DNA from 2 places in the Vibrio sp. MACH09 genome. Region 1 is predicted to be linked to the other one. Evidence: predicted binding sites of a transcription regulator. Region 1 holds the regulator's gene; the other holds the start of a gene.
What was found. Region 1 encodes MetJ, which represses methionine synthesis genes. Its sites were predicted from a motif close to TTAGACNTNTANANGTCTAA; they were not measured.

Region 1 (7,161 bases):
GCTCAAAATTCTTACCATATCTATCGCCTGACTAGCCCCCAACAATTGACGAGTGGTAGGATCTTCATCTAAGCCTTCAAACTGTTGTGCCATCCATCCCGGAATTTTTACATTGTTCATTTTGGCAAAGCGCGAAGCTTGCTGAAAATTCGATACTGGCAAAATACCCGGTACTATTTCAACATCAATTCCTGCCGAGACGCAGCGATCACGAAATCTTAGGTAACTTTCAACATCAAAGAAAAACTGCGTGATAGCACGATTCGCTCCGGCATCCACTTTACGCTTTAAATTAAGTAAATCTGATTGCGCACTTTTCGCTTCTGGGTGCACCTCTGGAAAAGCAGCCACTGAAATATCAAAATCGTGTTGCTCTTTAAGTAACTCAACCAAATTAGACGCATACATTTCTGGAACACCACCACCAGCCGGAATATCACCACGTAGTGCAACAATGTTTTTAATCCCATTTTGCCAATAGTCATTCGCAATGGTAATCAACTCATCACGACTCGCATCAATACAGGTTAAATGCGGTGCGGCAACAAGACCTGTCTGGTCTTTGATCTCTTTTATGATGGAGTGTGTTCTGTCTCGTTCACCAGAATTTGCACCATAAGTAACCGAAACAAATTTAGGCTGTAATTTTTTAAGGCGATGAACTGAGTTCCACAGCGTCTCTTCCATCTTTTCGCTGCTTGGCGGAAAAAATTCAAACGAGACATTAATATCACCTAACTCAGCAATATTTTGATTTAATGCATCTAGGTGGCTGGCGTGTGTATAACTCATGGCTTGCTCCCTGCCCTTAAAATAAGAAATTCGCTAATTTCATTCGACGTTTAGACGTCCATATGTCTGTAGAATGAATTGAATTGTGATCAATGTCAACATGTAAATAACAACAAATCGACAGATTGAGGCGACCAGCCTTTCAAAAAAGAAATGCTGGCCTCAGATGTTAGACATCCATATTGATTAAAATAAACTCGACAAGCGATTAATATCCGATTGAATAGCACCAGCGGTTACTGCTCGTCCTGCTCCTGGCCCTCGAATGACTAAAGGGTTGTCTTTATACCAGTGACTCTCAATAGCAAAAATATTGTCACATGGCAGCAAGTTGGCAAGGGCGTGATCTCGATTAAGGGCTTCAATGCCAACAGATGCTTGACCATTCTTCTCCAGCCTAGCCACATAACGCAGCACTTTATCTTCACGCTGCGCTTTGGCTAACCGTTTAGCCAAAATATCACTCAATAGCTCACTCTGGTCAAAAAACTCATCAATAGTCAGATCGTTCAGCTCTTCAGGAACCAAGCTTTCAACTTTGACATTCTCAGGTTCAATACTTAACCCTGACTCTCTGGTTAAAATAACCAACTTCCTCATCACATCAGAGCCATCCAGATCCGTTCGAGGGTCAGGTTCAGTTAAGCCTTGTTGCCACGCTAATTCCATTAACTCATGAAACGCTATCGAACCATCAAACTGCTGAAATAACCAAGAGAGTGTCCCAGAGAAAATACCCGACAGAGCAACGATATTGTCTCCACTTTCACGCAAATCCCGCACGGTATGATTTACCGGTAATCCTGCACCTACCGTAGCATTATATAACCAGTGGCGACCTGTTTTTTGAAAGGCATTCTGAGTTTTATAATAAAACTCGCTAGAAGAAGAGCCTGCTACTTTATTAGCAGAAATCAGGTGTAATCCTTTTTCTGCAATATCTGGATACTTATGAGCAATCTGATGACTTGCCGTCACATCAAGAACAATCACTTCATCATACTCTTGCTGATGCGAGAGCTTCTCTATCCAATCATGCCCATCATGTTCTATTGCCTCGTCTTGGTACTGATTAAGTGCGGCATGAACATCAAGTCCTTCTAGGTTCATAAAGTAGCGCTGACTAGTGACAACCGCGATCAAATCAAAACTCATACCGCGACGTTTTTCCAGCTCTTCTTTCTGCTTAGCAAACAACTCTAACCAGCTAGAACCTATATTACCTTTGCCACACAACACTAAGCCGACTCTCTTCTGTGCTTGGAAAAGCTGTCGATGGATCCCTTGCACCAATTGAGAGCTGTCGACCTTTCTCAATACAGCCACCACACTTAATCCTGATTCGGCTTGGCAAATAAATTCCACCGGACAATTTTTAAGTTGCTGATAAAAACCGTGACTGTGAATCGGGTTACCCGTTACGCCAGCACCCACTGCCCCGACCATGCTGTAGCCTTCTCTTAGACGAATCTCTCCCTCTATTGCCGCGTCTTGAAGAAACGCCAATGCACCACCTACAAGCTCGGAGGTATAGGCTAGCAATATCTCCCCTTGATCAGGCTGAATATCAAACGCTAAAGGTTGCAGTTGTGCTCTCTGTAAGCTGCTTAAGATCTCGCCCTGCGCTCGATCAAAGTCGTGCGCATGACCAATATTAAGTTCAATCAATAACACTTCGTCTAATGACGTGATGATTTTTGCGCCACGGCCAGAGGCAAGTACACGTTCGATTCTTGTTGAGCCTGCTTCAGGTTGATAGCTGCATCTTAGGTCAAGATCCATAGCGCTCTGTGCCACAGGTTGTAATGTCCGGCTATGCAATACAGGAGCCGCAAGCCGAGCAAGTTCACTCGCTTCATCTAACCTTAACAAAGGCAACAAACAGGCATCTTTCACTTTACGCGGATCAGCACTGTACACACCGGCGACATCACTCCAAATCGTCACTCTGCAAACATCAGCAAGTGCACCGATAATGGTGGCGGAATAATCCGAACCGTTTCGTCCCAACAGTACCGTTTCGCCTGACGCGCTCTGCGCCATAAAACCAGTAATAACCAACTTATGATGAGAATGCTGTGCTAACGTCTCAACCAGCAAAGGTCTAGAGCGTTTTCTATCCACTTCAGGTTGCGTGCCTTTTTCTGCACGCAGAAACAGCCTTGAGTCCAACGCGATAGCAGGTTGTTGCTTCTGGTTAAGCAGTGCAGTTAACAGTCGAGCTGACCATATTTCACCATGACCAAGAACATTCGCGACTTGTCCGTCCGACAGTGGTGCCATAAGTTCACCAATCGCAGAGACTTCGCTATTTAATTGTTGTAAAAGAGGCACGCAATCATCCATTAACTCCTCAATCAATTGCGATTGAAACTGCCGCAAGTCCATCAACAACTCATGGGCTAATCGGCCATCTTTATTAAGGGCAGCTAACCACTCTAATAGTTTATTGGTGGTGTCTCCCGCTGCAGACACCACGATTAAATCCTCTTCCGTTGAGTACTCTGATAGTAAAGTCACAACGCGTCGGTAACATTCGGGATCCGCTAGACTACTGCCACCAAACTTGTGCAACTGACGTACTTGGCTCATCTAAGCTTCTCCCTCAACTACAGCGAATGCATGCTGTAAATCGGCAATAAGATCTTGGCTATCTTCAAGGCCGATAGATAATCTCAACAGTTGCTGGGAAATTCCCGCCTCTTGTAACGCTTGCTCTCCCATTGCTCGGTGGGTCATTGAAGCTGGGTGACAAATCAAGCTTTCGACACCGCCCAACGACTCTGCAAGAGAGAATAGTGTCAACTCATTAACAAAAGTTTTTAACTGATCGTCTGTACCGGAATACTCAAAGCTCAGCATGGAACCAAAGCCACTCTGCTGTTTTTTCGCAATATCATGGCCCGGATGATCTGGCAGACTAGGATGGTATATTTTTGCGACTTGTTTTTGAGTTTGCAAAAATTCCAGCACCTTTTGAGCGCCCTCTTCATGAAGCCTCATTCTGGCACCAAGAGTTCGTATTCCCCTTAGTGTCATGTAACTGTCGAATGGAGTCCCCGTCGCACCTATGCAGTTTCCCCACCACGCGAGCTCTTCAGCATGTTGTTCACTTTTCGTGATCACGACACCACCAATAACATCGGAGTGGCCATTGATATACTTGGTCGTTGAGTGAACAACAAAGTCAGCGCCTAGTTCTAATGGCTTTTGGTATATCGGTGTCAAAAAGGTATTGTCCACTGCCACTAGCGCTCCAACCTTACGCGCTTTTTCACATATTTCTGCAATATCAACAACCCGAACCAGTGGATTAGACGGCGTCTCTAATAAAATTAATTTAGGCGATTTTTCTAATGCAGCATCAAGCTGTGTACTATCTGATTGATCGATAAACTCAACGTTAAAATCCCCTTTATTCGCTCGTGTATTGAACAACCTATGCGTACCACCATAGCAATCATGTGGTGCAACGATGAGATCATTTGGCCCTAAGTAAGCGGACACAAGCAAGTTTAGAGCAGATGTTCCGCAGTTAGTGACCACGGCCCCTACACCCGATTCCAGCTCGTAAAGAGCCTGCTCTAGCAGACTTCGATTTGGATTTCCGGAGCGGGTATAGTCATACTTAGGAACATCGCCAAAATGAGGAAAACTATAATTAGTAGATAGATAGATAGGAGGAACAACTGCTTGGTGTTGCGTGTCAGATTCTATTCCAGTGCGAACAGCAATTGTTGCTGGCTTCCGTTTAGTCATAAGATGGTTTTCCTTTCCATATATCTTTACTGAGTGCGTCAATTAACGCGTAATGTAAACTATAGTTTATTTGTTGCTACTGAGCTTATCTGTTATTACGCCATTTGTTATCATGAGGCTTATTATTAAGCACTTTACTTGCCATTAGCTAGGACGTCAATACCTCTAGACGTCTATATGTCTTTGCTTATGGCAGTAAATCCAGCTAAAATCGACAGTTATAATTATTATCTAGTATTTCATATTTAAAGGTGCGCAATGGCAGACTGGAATGGTGACTACATTAGTCCTTATGCAGAACATGGAAAAAAAAGTGAACAAGTTAAGAAAATCACGGTATCTATTCCATTAAAAGTATTAAAAGTATTGACGGACGAACGTACACGACGCCAAGTAAATAACTTGCGACATGCCACCAATAGCGAACTATTATGTGAAGCTTTTCTACACGCTTATACTGGGCAACCTTTGCCAACAGATGAAGATTTAAGAAAAGACAGACCGGATGATATTCCAACAGAAGCCAAAGCAATGATGACCGCCATGGGCATTGAGTTTGAAGCCTTCGATGAAGAATAATTAATAAAATGGCCGCTCCATGGAGCGGCCATTTTATTATCTGTGTACCCTTTAAAGCATATAGCCATCAGGCATATCAATTCTGGCCACACCAGAATCAACCGCCGCTTGTGCGACCGCTTTAGCCACGCGAGGAAGTAATCTAGGATCCATAGGTTTTGGTATAATGTACTCTTTACCAAACTCTAATGATGTCACTCCCGCCGCTTGTTTTACTTGCTCAGGAACGGGCTCTTTTGCCAACTGGCGAATGGCTTCAACTGCGGCAAGTTTCATTTCGATATTGATTTCACTGGCACGCACATCCAAAGCACCACGGAACAAAAACGGGAAGCAGATAACATTATTCACCTGATTAGGATAGTCAGAACGCCCCGTACCCATGATCAAATCATCACGCACACGATGAGCTAACTCTGGTTTAATTTCAGGATCAGGATTAGAACATGCAAACACTACAGGGTTATCTGCCATTAAATTTAATGCATCTTGGGGCAGCAAATCTGGACCGGATACACCTAAAAATAGATCTGCACCAGTAATTACATCTTCTAATGTTCTCTTATCTGTATTACTGGCAAACAATTTCTTATGCTCAGTTAAATCGTCTCGACGAGTATGGATAACGCCTTTACGATCAAGCATGTAGATTTTCTCACGTTGAGCTCCACACTTGATCAATAGCTCCATACAAGCCGTCGCTGCGGCGCCAGCCCCAAGACAAACAATCGTTGACTCTGATAACTCTTTACCCTGCAACTCGATAGCATTGAGCATACCCGCAGCAGTAACAATCGCAGTACCGTGTTGGTCATCATGAAAAACAGGCACATCACAACGTTCAATTAAACGACGTTCAATTTCAAAACAGTCCGGTGCTTTAATATCTTCCAGGTTAATGCCACCAAATGTATCCGCAATATTCGCTACTGTTTCTACAAACTCGTCAATGGTTCGGTGTTTTACCTGAATATCGATGGAATCTAAACCAGCAAAGCGTTTAAAAAGAAGGGCTTTACCTTCCATTACTGGCTTTGAAGCCATTGGCCCTAGGTTCCCCAACCCTAAAATAGCAGTACCATTAGAGATAACCGCAACCATATTCCCTTTGGCTGTATACTTATAAACGTTATTTGCATCTTGAGCGATCTCTCGAACTGGCTCAGCGACGCCTGGGCTATATGCTAATGCAAGATCTTCAACAGAGTCAGCCGGCTTAGTTAGCTCGACTGAGATTTTTCCTGCAACAGGATGAGAGTGATAACGGAGTGCTTTTTGACGAAATTCTTCTTGTTGATTGTCATCAGACATAGTGTACTTTTCCAAAGAGAGTAAAACTGAATAGTAAGAATATAGATTTTATTACACTTTTATAAAAAAGCGCGATTATTATTGAGAAAAAATATCAATCTCAACAATAACACTGACTACCATGAGCAAATCTATCTAACGAGCACACAAAACGAGTCACAACGGTAACTAAAGATCGAAAAAAGGACGCCTAAGCGTCCTTTTCTAAATTCGGGAATAATACTTAAAGTATTACTTCTTGCTTGATAGCGCACCGAAACGTTTGTTGAAGCGATCAACACGACCACCAGTATCAACGATACGTTGCTTACCAGTGTAGAATGGGTGGCACTTATCACATACGTCTAGGTGGATAGAATCTTTACCTAGAGTAGAGTTAAATTCGAAAGAGTTGCCGCAAGAACAAGTTGCGTTAACTGCTTTATATTCAGGATGGATACCTGTTTTCATGGGAAAACCTCATATATAGGCCGTGTCGCTATCCGATTCTAAGCCGGACACCACACGTGTGTTCAAAAGTAAAAAGCATAGCAATGCTACACCATTAAGGCGCAGTATATTAATGAATAGCTTAGTTCGGATCAACCTATTTGAGTTTTTTTTCATCAAATAACTTCGCTTCTAAACAATAAAGTGAGTCATGTTCAGAGCCACCACCACGATCATTTATACTCCGTCTCGTAATTCAACGCAGCTTCCACTACACTGTCCTCTCCAATT
Region 2 (7,161 bases), 2.8 Mb from region 1:
GGAGAGGGAAACAACCCAGACCGCCAGCTAAGGTCCCAAAGTATAGCTAAGTGGGAAACGATGTGGGAAGGCTCAGACAGCCAGGATGTTGGCTTAGAAGCAGCCATCATTTAAAGAAAGCGTAATAGCTCACTGGTCGAGTCGGCCTGCGCGGAAGATGTAACGGGGCTAAGCTATACACCGAAGCTGCGGCAATACTCTTTTAGAGTATTGGGTAGGGGAGCGTTCTGTAAGCCGTTGAAGGTGAACTGTAAGGTTTGCTGGAGGTATCAGAAGTGCGAATGCTGACATGAGTAACGATAATGGGGGTGAAAAACCCCCACGCCGGAAGACCAAGGGTTCCTGTCCAACGTTAATCGGGGCAGGGTAAGTCGACCCCTAAGGCGAGGCCGAAAGGCGTAGTCGATGGGAAACGGGTTAATATTCCCGTACTTCTTACAATTGCGATGGGGGGACGGAGAAGGCTAGGTGGGCCTGGCGACGGTTGTCCAGGTTCAAGGGTGTAGGCTGATTTCTTAGGTAAATCCGGGAAATCACTAAGGCTGAGACCCGATGTCGAGCGCCCAAGGGCGTGAAGTCATTGATGCCATGCTTCCAGGAAAAGCCTCTAAGCTTCAGATTGTAAGAAATCGTACCCCAAACCGACACAGGTGGTCGGGTAGAGAATACCAAGGCGCTTGAGAGAACTCGGGTGAAGGAACTAGGCAAAATGGTACCGTAACTTCGGGAGAAGGTACGCTTCTGACGGTGAAGTCCCTCGCGGATGGAGCTATCGGAAGTCGCAGATACCAGGTGGCTGCAACTGTTTATTAAAAACACAGCACTGTGCAAAATCGCAAGATGACGTATACGGTGTGACGCCTGCCCGGTGCCGGAAGGTTAATTGATGGGGTTAGACTTAGGTCGAAGCTCTTGATCGAAGCCCCGGTAAACGGCGGCCGTAACTATAACGGTCCTAAGGTAGCGAAATTCCTTGTCGGGTAAGTTCCGACCTGCACGAATGGCGTAATGATGGCCACGCTGTCTCCACCCGAGACTCAGTGAAATTGAAATCGCTGTGAAGATGCAGTGTACCCGCGGCTAGACGGAAAGACCCCGTGAACCTTTACTACAGCTTGGCACTGAACATTGACCCTACATGTGTAGGATAGGTGGGAGACTTTGAAACTTCGTCGCTAGATGGAGTGGAGTCAACCTTGAAATACCACCCTTGTAGTGTTGATGTTCTAACTTAGTCCCCTGATCGGGGATGAGGACAGTGCCTGGTGGGTAGTTTGACTGGGGCGGTCTCCTCCCAAAGAGTAACGGAGGAGCACGAAGGTGGGCTAAACACGGTTGGACATCGTGTGGTTAGTGCAATGGCATAAGCCCGCTTGACTGCGAGAATGACAATTCGAGCAGGTGCGAAAGCAGGTCATAGTGATCCGGTGGTTCTGAATGGAAGGGCCATCGCTCAACGGATAAAAGGTACTCCGGGGATAACAGGCTGATACCGCCCAAGAGTTCATATCGACGGCGGTGTTTGGCACCTCGATGTCGGCTCATCACATCCTGGGGCTGAAGTCGGTCCCAAGGGTATGGCTGTTCGCCATTTAAAGTGGTACGCGAGCTGGGTTTAGAACGTCGTGAGACAGTTCGGTCCCTATCTGCCGTGGGCGTTGGAGAATTGAAAGGGGCTGCTCCTAGTACGAGAGGACCGGAGTGGACGAACCTCTGGTGTTCGGGTTGTCATGCCAATGGCATTGCCCGGTAGCTAAGTTCGGAATCGATAAGCGCTGAAAGCATCTAAGCGCGAAGCGAGCCTTGAGATGAGTTCTCCCTGATACTTTAAGTATCCTAAAGGGTTGTCGTAGACTACGACGTTGATAGGCAGGGTGTGTAAGCGTTGTGAGGCGTTGAGCTAACCTGTACTAATTGCCCGTGAGGCTTAACCATACAACACCCAAGGGGTTTTGAAGGACTCAAATAGAACATTGAATGTGTAAAGAACTTTTAAAGTTAGTTTTCCAAGTTAAAGTGATAAAGCCTTAGCTCGATACGAGCGCAGGTAAAAGGTTTGCTATCAAGGCAGATTGTGAGATGAGAGAAGGAGCTTACATTGGTAAGTGACTGAGCGAATAAGCAATCTAACGTAGAGAGCGAGCGTTTTAGCCAGCGGTTTTATTACACCAATTTTGCTTGGCGACCATAGCATTGTGGACCCACCTGAACCCATGCCGAACTCAGAAGTGAAACGCAATAGCGCCGATGGTAGTGTGGGGTTTCCCCATGTGAGAGTAGGACATCGCCAGGCTTTAATTTAAGTACATTCGTTATTAAAACGAATGATACCACAGCGGAGTGGTAGTTCAGTTGGTTAGAATACCGGCCTGTCACGCCGGGGGTCGCGGGTTCGAGTCCCGTCCACTCCGCCATTTATTCTTAGGAATAAGAAAGTAAGCCTTAGCAGAAATGCTGAGGTTTTTTTCGTTTAAGCGCGGTAGTTCAGTTGGTTCGCCTCTTTGTTAGAGAAAGCGGCCTGTCACGCCGGGGGTCGCGCTTGTTTTCAAGGCGTAGGGAGTCCCGTCCACTCCGCCACTTATTCTCAGGAATAAGAACAGCAAGCCTTAGCAGAGATGTTAAGGCTTTTTTGTGTTTAAGCGGTTATAAAAATACCAATGGTTAGTTCTAGCAAAGTGGGCAGCGGAGCGGTAGTTCAGTTGGTTAGCCTCTTTGTTAGAGAAAGCGGCCTGTCACGCCGGGGGTCGCGCTTGTTTTCAAGGTGTAGGGAGTCCCGTCCACTCCGCCATTTATTCTTAGGAATAAGAAAGTAAGCCTTAGCAGAAATGCTGAGGTTTTTTTCGTTTAAGCGTGGTAGTTCAGTTGGTTAGTTTTTTAATTAGAGAAAGCGGCCTGTCACGCCGGGGGTCGCGCTTGTTTTCAAGGAGTAGGGAGTCCCGTCCACTCCGCCACTTATTCTCAGGAATAAGAACAGTAAGCCTTAGCAGAGATGTTAAGGCTTTTTTGTGTTTAAAATTCACAAAGCCTCGACTTTTAATTTTCTATGGGCTAGTCTGGATATATAGACGTCTAGATAGCTTATGGAGAGAGCAATGCCTATTCGGATACCTGATCGGTTACCCGCTTCTGATGTATTGAAGAACGAAAATATTTTTGTGATGCCAATGTCTCGCGCATCCACTCAAGAAATCCGCCCATTAAAAGTGCTGATTCTCAACTTAATGCCGAAAAAGATTGAGACTGAAACACAGTTCTTGAGATTACTATCGAATAGTCCATTGCAAATAGATGTTGAACTGCTTCGTATCGATAACCGCCCTAGTAAGAATACGCCTACAGAACATTTAGATACCTTTTATCGTCAATTTGAAACCGTGAAAAATCGAAATTTTGATGGGTTAATCATAACGGGTGCTCCGCTAGGGCTGGTTCAGTTCGAAGATGTCATTTATTGGGAACACTTAGAGAGTATTATGACATGGGCAAAAAACCATGTTACCTCTACACTGTTTGTCTGTTGGGCGGCACAGGCAGGATTAAAGCTACTTTATGATTTGCCTAAGAAGACGCGAAAAGAGAAATTGTCTGGTGTATATAACCATCGAATACATGATGAGCATCATCCCATCTTAAGAGGATTTGATGATAACTTTTTGGCGCCTCATTCTAGGTATGCAGACTTTAGCTATGACTACTTGGAACAGCATACTGATCTTGATATCTTGGCGACATCTGATGTTGCAGGGGTTTATTTAGCATCGACCAAAGATAAAAGAAATGTCTTTGTAACTGGGCATCCCGAATATGAATGTTTAACACTGCATTCAGAATATGTCAGGGATCTCGCGGAGGGAATGGACCCAGCGATTCCTGTGAACTATTACCCCAATGACAACACGGATAATACTCCAATTGCCAGTTGGCGAAGTCATGGTCATCTACTGTTTTCGAACTGGTTAAACTATTGTGTATACCAACAAACACCTTATGATCTTGAGCAGTTTTCTGAAGCCAACTTTACCAAGGATGATTAGGGTTAATAAGAATAAATTTCTACACTAAATCATGTTGATTGCAGTGATAGATTGTGACTTTTATCTACCAGACATGGGTATCGTTACCCATGTCTGTCTTACTTAATTGTGTTTGACTGGTTTTAGAGATAACCAGACCACTGTAAGGTTAAATTTGTCACTCTTGCTGAGAATTTATTTGTTCTACTTTCTTTGCTTTATTGATTAAAGGGGTGATGGTTGACCCTTGTATCAGAATAGAAAATATAACAACGGAGTAAGTCATAACCAATAGTATTTCTTTTACATCGATTCCTTTTTCTGGAACCACCATTACTCCTGAAGGGATTGCCAATGCCATCGCTATTGCCAAGCCGCCTCGTAACCCTCCCCAAGTCAGTATTCTTATCGACCACGGGTTATAATGTCTAAATCGATTAAAGCCTTGGTAACAGAGCCAGATACTCAAGAATCGGCTAACAAGTACGAGAGGTATTGCAATTATCATCACAAGCCAGTCTTCCTGATGGAATTTGAACAGCAGCATCGATAATCCGACAAGCAAAAATAGTATCCCATTCAAAAACTCGTCAACAAGTTCCCAAAAATGATCAAGGTGATCGGCGCTCTCTTTAGAGAAGCCGACAAATCGTGTCCAGTTACCAATTAGTATCCCTGATACTACCATTGCTAACGGTCCTGAAACGTGTATAACATCTGCGAAAACGTATCCTGCTGTTGGTATACCAATCGTTAATAGTAGCTCCATCGAATGGTCATTGGTCGCGCTGATTAAGTAGTGAAAAATTAATCCCAGCACAAGACCGTAGACTAGTCCTCCTATAGCCTCATGCACAAACAACATAGTAATTGAGCTTATTGTTGGAGTTTCATTTCCAAATGCGATGGTGAATAGGGTCACGAAAATAACAAGGCCAAATCCATCGTTGAAAAGGGACTCTCCTTCGATTTGCGTGGATATACGTTTAGGAGCATTAAGTTTTTTAACAATGGCTAGAACCGCAATAGGATCTGTTGGTGAAATAAGGGCTCCAAAAAGTAAGCAGTATATGAGATCTAGCGGCATATTGATGATGATAGTGATGCCGTACAGAACAAAGCCAATAAAGAAAGTAGAGAAGAGAGTGGCAAACAACGCCAGCACCGTTATTTCCCACTTCTGGTCCTTAAGATGAGGAAGTTTTATGCCTAATCCTCCGGCAAATAATAAGAAACCTAAAACACCTTTTAGAAGAAAATCTTCGAAATTTATATCACTCATGGTATCACTGGCGATCTCAGTCAAATGAAACCAATGGTTTTGGCCTGCGACGATTATGGTGAGTGAAAGCATTATTGAGCCAGCAGTGATCGCAATGGTTGTTTGCATTTTGCCTATTTTGCTATTCACAAAAGCGATAGCCATGGCTGCAGCCGCGAGAAAACAGAGAGTATTGTAGACAGGCATGATTCATTTTATTGATTGGTAAGTAGTGAACGGATTTTGCGCTTCTGATGCAAATTATTCAAATCTAAATGAAAAATAATTGTTAACACTTGGATTTTCAGTTAACAGGAAATCAATTGGTTTAGACGTCTAGATTTCTATTTAAACTGTGGTAGGATGTATCATAGTAAGTAATGGATTGAGGCTGTACTGTGACTGGAAGCAAGGTAAGAGATCGTATTGAAGCGATATTGAAAGAACGAATTTTATTGATTGATGGTGGTATGGGCACCATGATTCAAAGCTATAAATTAGAAGAGAATGATTATCGTGGTGAACGCTTTTCTGACTGGCCTAGCGATCTTAAAGGAAACAACGACCTCTTAGTATTAACTCAGCCCGAAATTATTAAAACCATCCATTGCGAATATTTGGACGCGGGCGCCGATATTCTAGAAACAAACAGTTTTAACGCTACATCTATCGCCATGGCTGACTATGGTATGGAGAGCTTGAGTGAAGAGATTAATTATCAAGCTGCGCGATTAGCACGAGAAGCGGCTGACGAATGGACATTAAAAACCCCAGATAAACCGCGATTTGTTGCTGGGGTACTTGGACCGACAAACCGTACTTGTTCTATCTCACCTGATGTTAATGATCCCGGCTTTCGAAACGTTAGTTTTGACGAGTTGGTTGAAGCCTATTCTGAATCAACTAAAGCGTTGATCAAAGGTGGATCGGATCTGATCTTGATAGAAACAATCTTCGATACTTTAAATGCTAAAGCGTGTGCATTTGCTGTGGACTCAGTGTTTGAAGAGCTTGCCATCGAATTGCCAGTGATGATTTCAGGTACGATTACTGATGCGTCAGGCCGAACGTTATCTGGCCAGACAACAGAAGCATTTTACAATGCTTTACGACATGTTAACCCTATCTCCTTTGGTTTGAACTGCGCATTGGGCCCAGATGAACTTCGTCAATATGTCGTTGAAATGTCTAGAATTTCAGAAACATTTGTTTCTGTTCACCCAAACGCAGGCTTACCTAATGCATTTGGTGAGTATGATCTTTCTGCCGAAGATATGGCACAGCATGTTGCTGAGTGGGCTGAAAGTGGATATCTAAACTTAATTGGTGGCTGTTGTGGTACGACACCAGAGCATATTCGTCAGATGGCGAACGCGGTTAATAACGTTGCACCTAGAAAGCTTCCTGATATCGCCAAAGCTTGTCGTCTATCTGGGCTAGAGCCTCTTACCATTAAAGAAGATACGTTATTTGTTAATGTGGGTGAGCGAACAAATGTAACGGGCTCTGCACGTTTTAAGCGATTAATTAAAGAAGAGCTGTATGACGAAGCATTAGAGGTGGCTCGTCAGCAGGTGGAAAATGGCGCTCAAATCATCGATATAAATATGGATGAGGGCATGTTAGATGCGCAAGCTTGTATGGTTCGCTTTTTGAATCTATGTGCCTCTGAACCCGAAATTTCTAAAGTTCCCATTATGGTTGATTCATCAAAATGGGAAGTAATCGAAGCCGGTTTAAAATGCATTCAGGGTAAAGGGATAGTGAACTCTATTTCTTTAAAAGAAGGCAAAGAAAAATTTATCGAGCAAGCCAAACTCATTAGGCGTTATGGCGCGGCCGTTATTGTGATGGCGTTTGATGAAGATGGTCAGGCTGACACCAGAG

Region 2: metA (homoserine O-acetyltransferase MetA) is a predicted target of MetJ. The motif match lies at 3,062-3,081, and genes of this name have one in related genera.

What each region holds. Positions count from the first base shown of each region.
Region 1 is NZ_BSFZ01000001.1:3,044,854-3,052,014, forward strand. It holds gene metF (methylenetetrahydrofolate reductase) at 1-792, opposite strand, end outside; gene CHJ_RS13700 (bifunctional aspartate kinase/homoserine dehydrogenase II) at 979-3,384, opposite strand; gene CHJ_RS13705 (O-succinylhomoserine (thiol)-lyase) at 3,385-4,551, opposite strand; gene metJ (met regulon transcriptional regulator MetJ) at 4,810-5,130, shown strand; gene CHJ_RS13715 (malic enzyme-like NAD(P)-binding protein) at 5,182-6,441, opposite strand; gene rpmE (50S ribosomal protein L31) at 6,673-6,891, opposite strand.
Region 2 is NZ_BSFZ01000001.1:290,025-297,185, forward strand. It holds rRNA gene CHJ_RS01325 (23S ribosomal RNA) at 1-1,935, shown strand, start outside; rRNA gene rrf (5S ribosomal RNA) at 2,178-2,293, shown strand; tRNA gene CHJ_RS01335 (tRNA-Asp) at 2,338-2,414, shown strand; gene metA (homoserine O-acetyltransferase MetA) at 3,093-4,034, shown strand; gene CHJ_RS01345 (cation:proton antiporter) at 4,192-5,481, opposite strand; gene metH (methionine synthase) at 5,673-7,161, shown strand, end outside.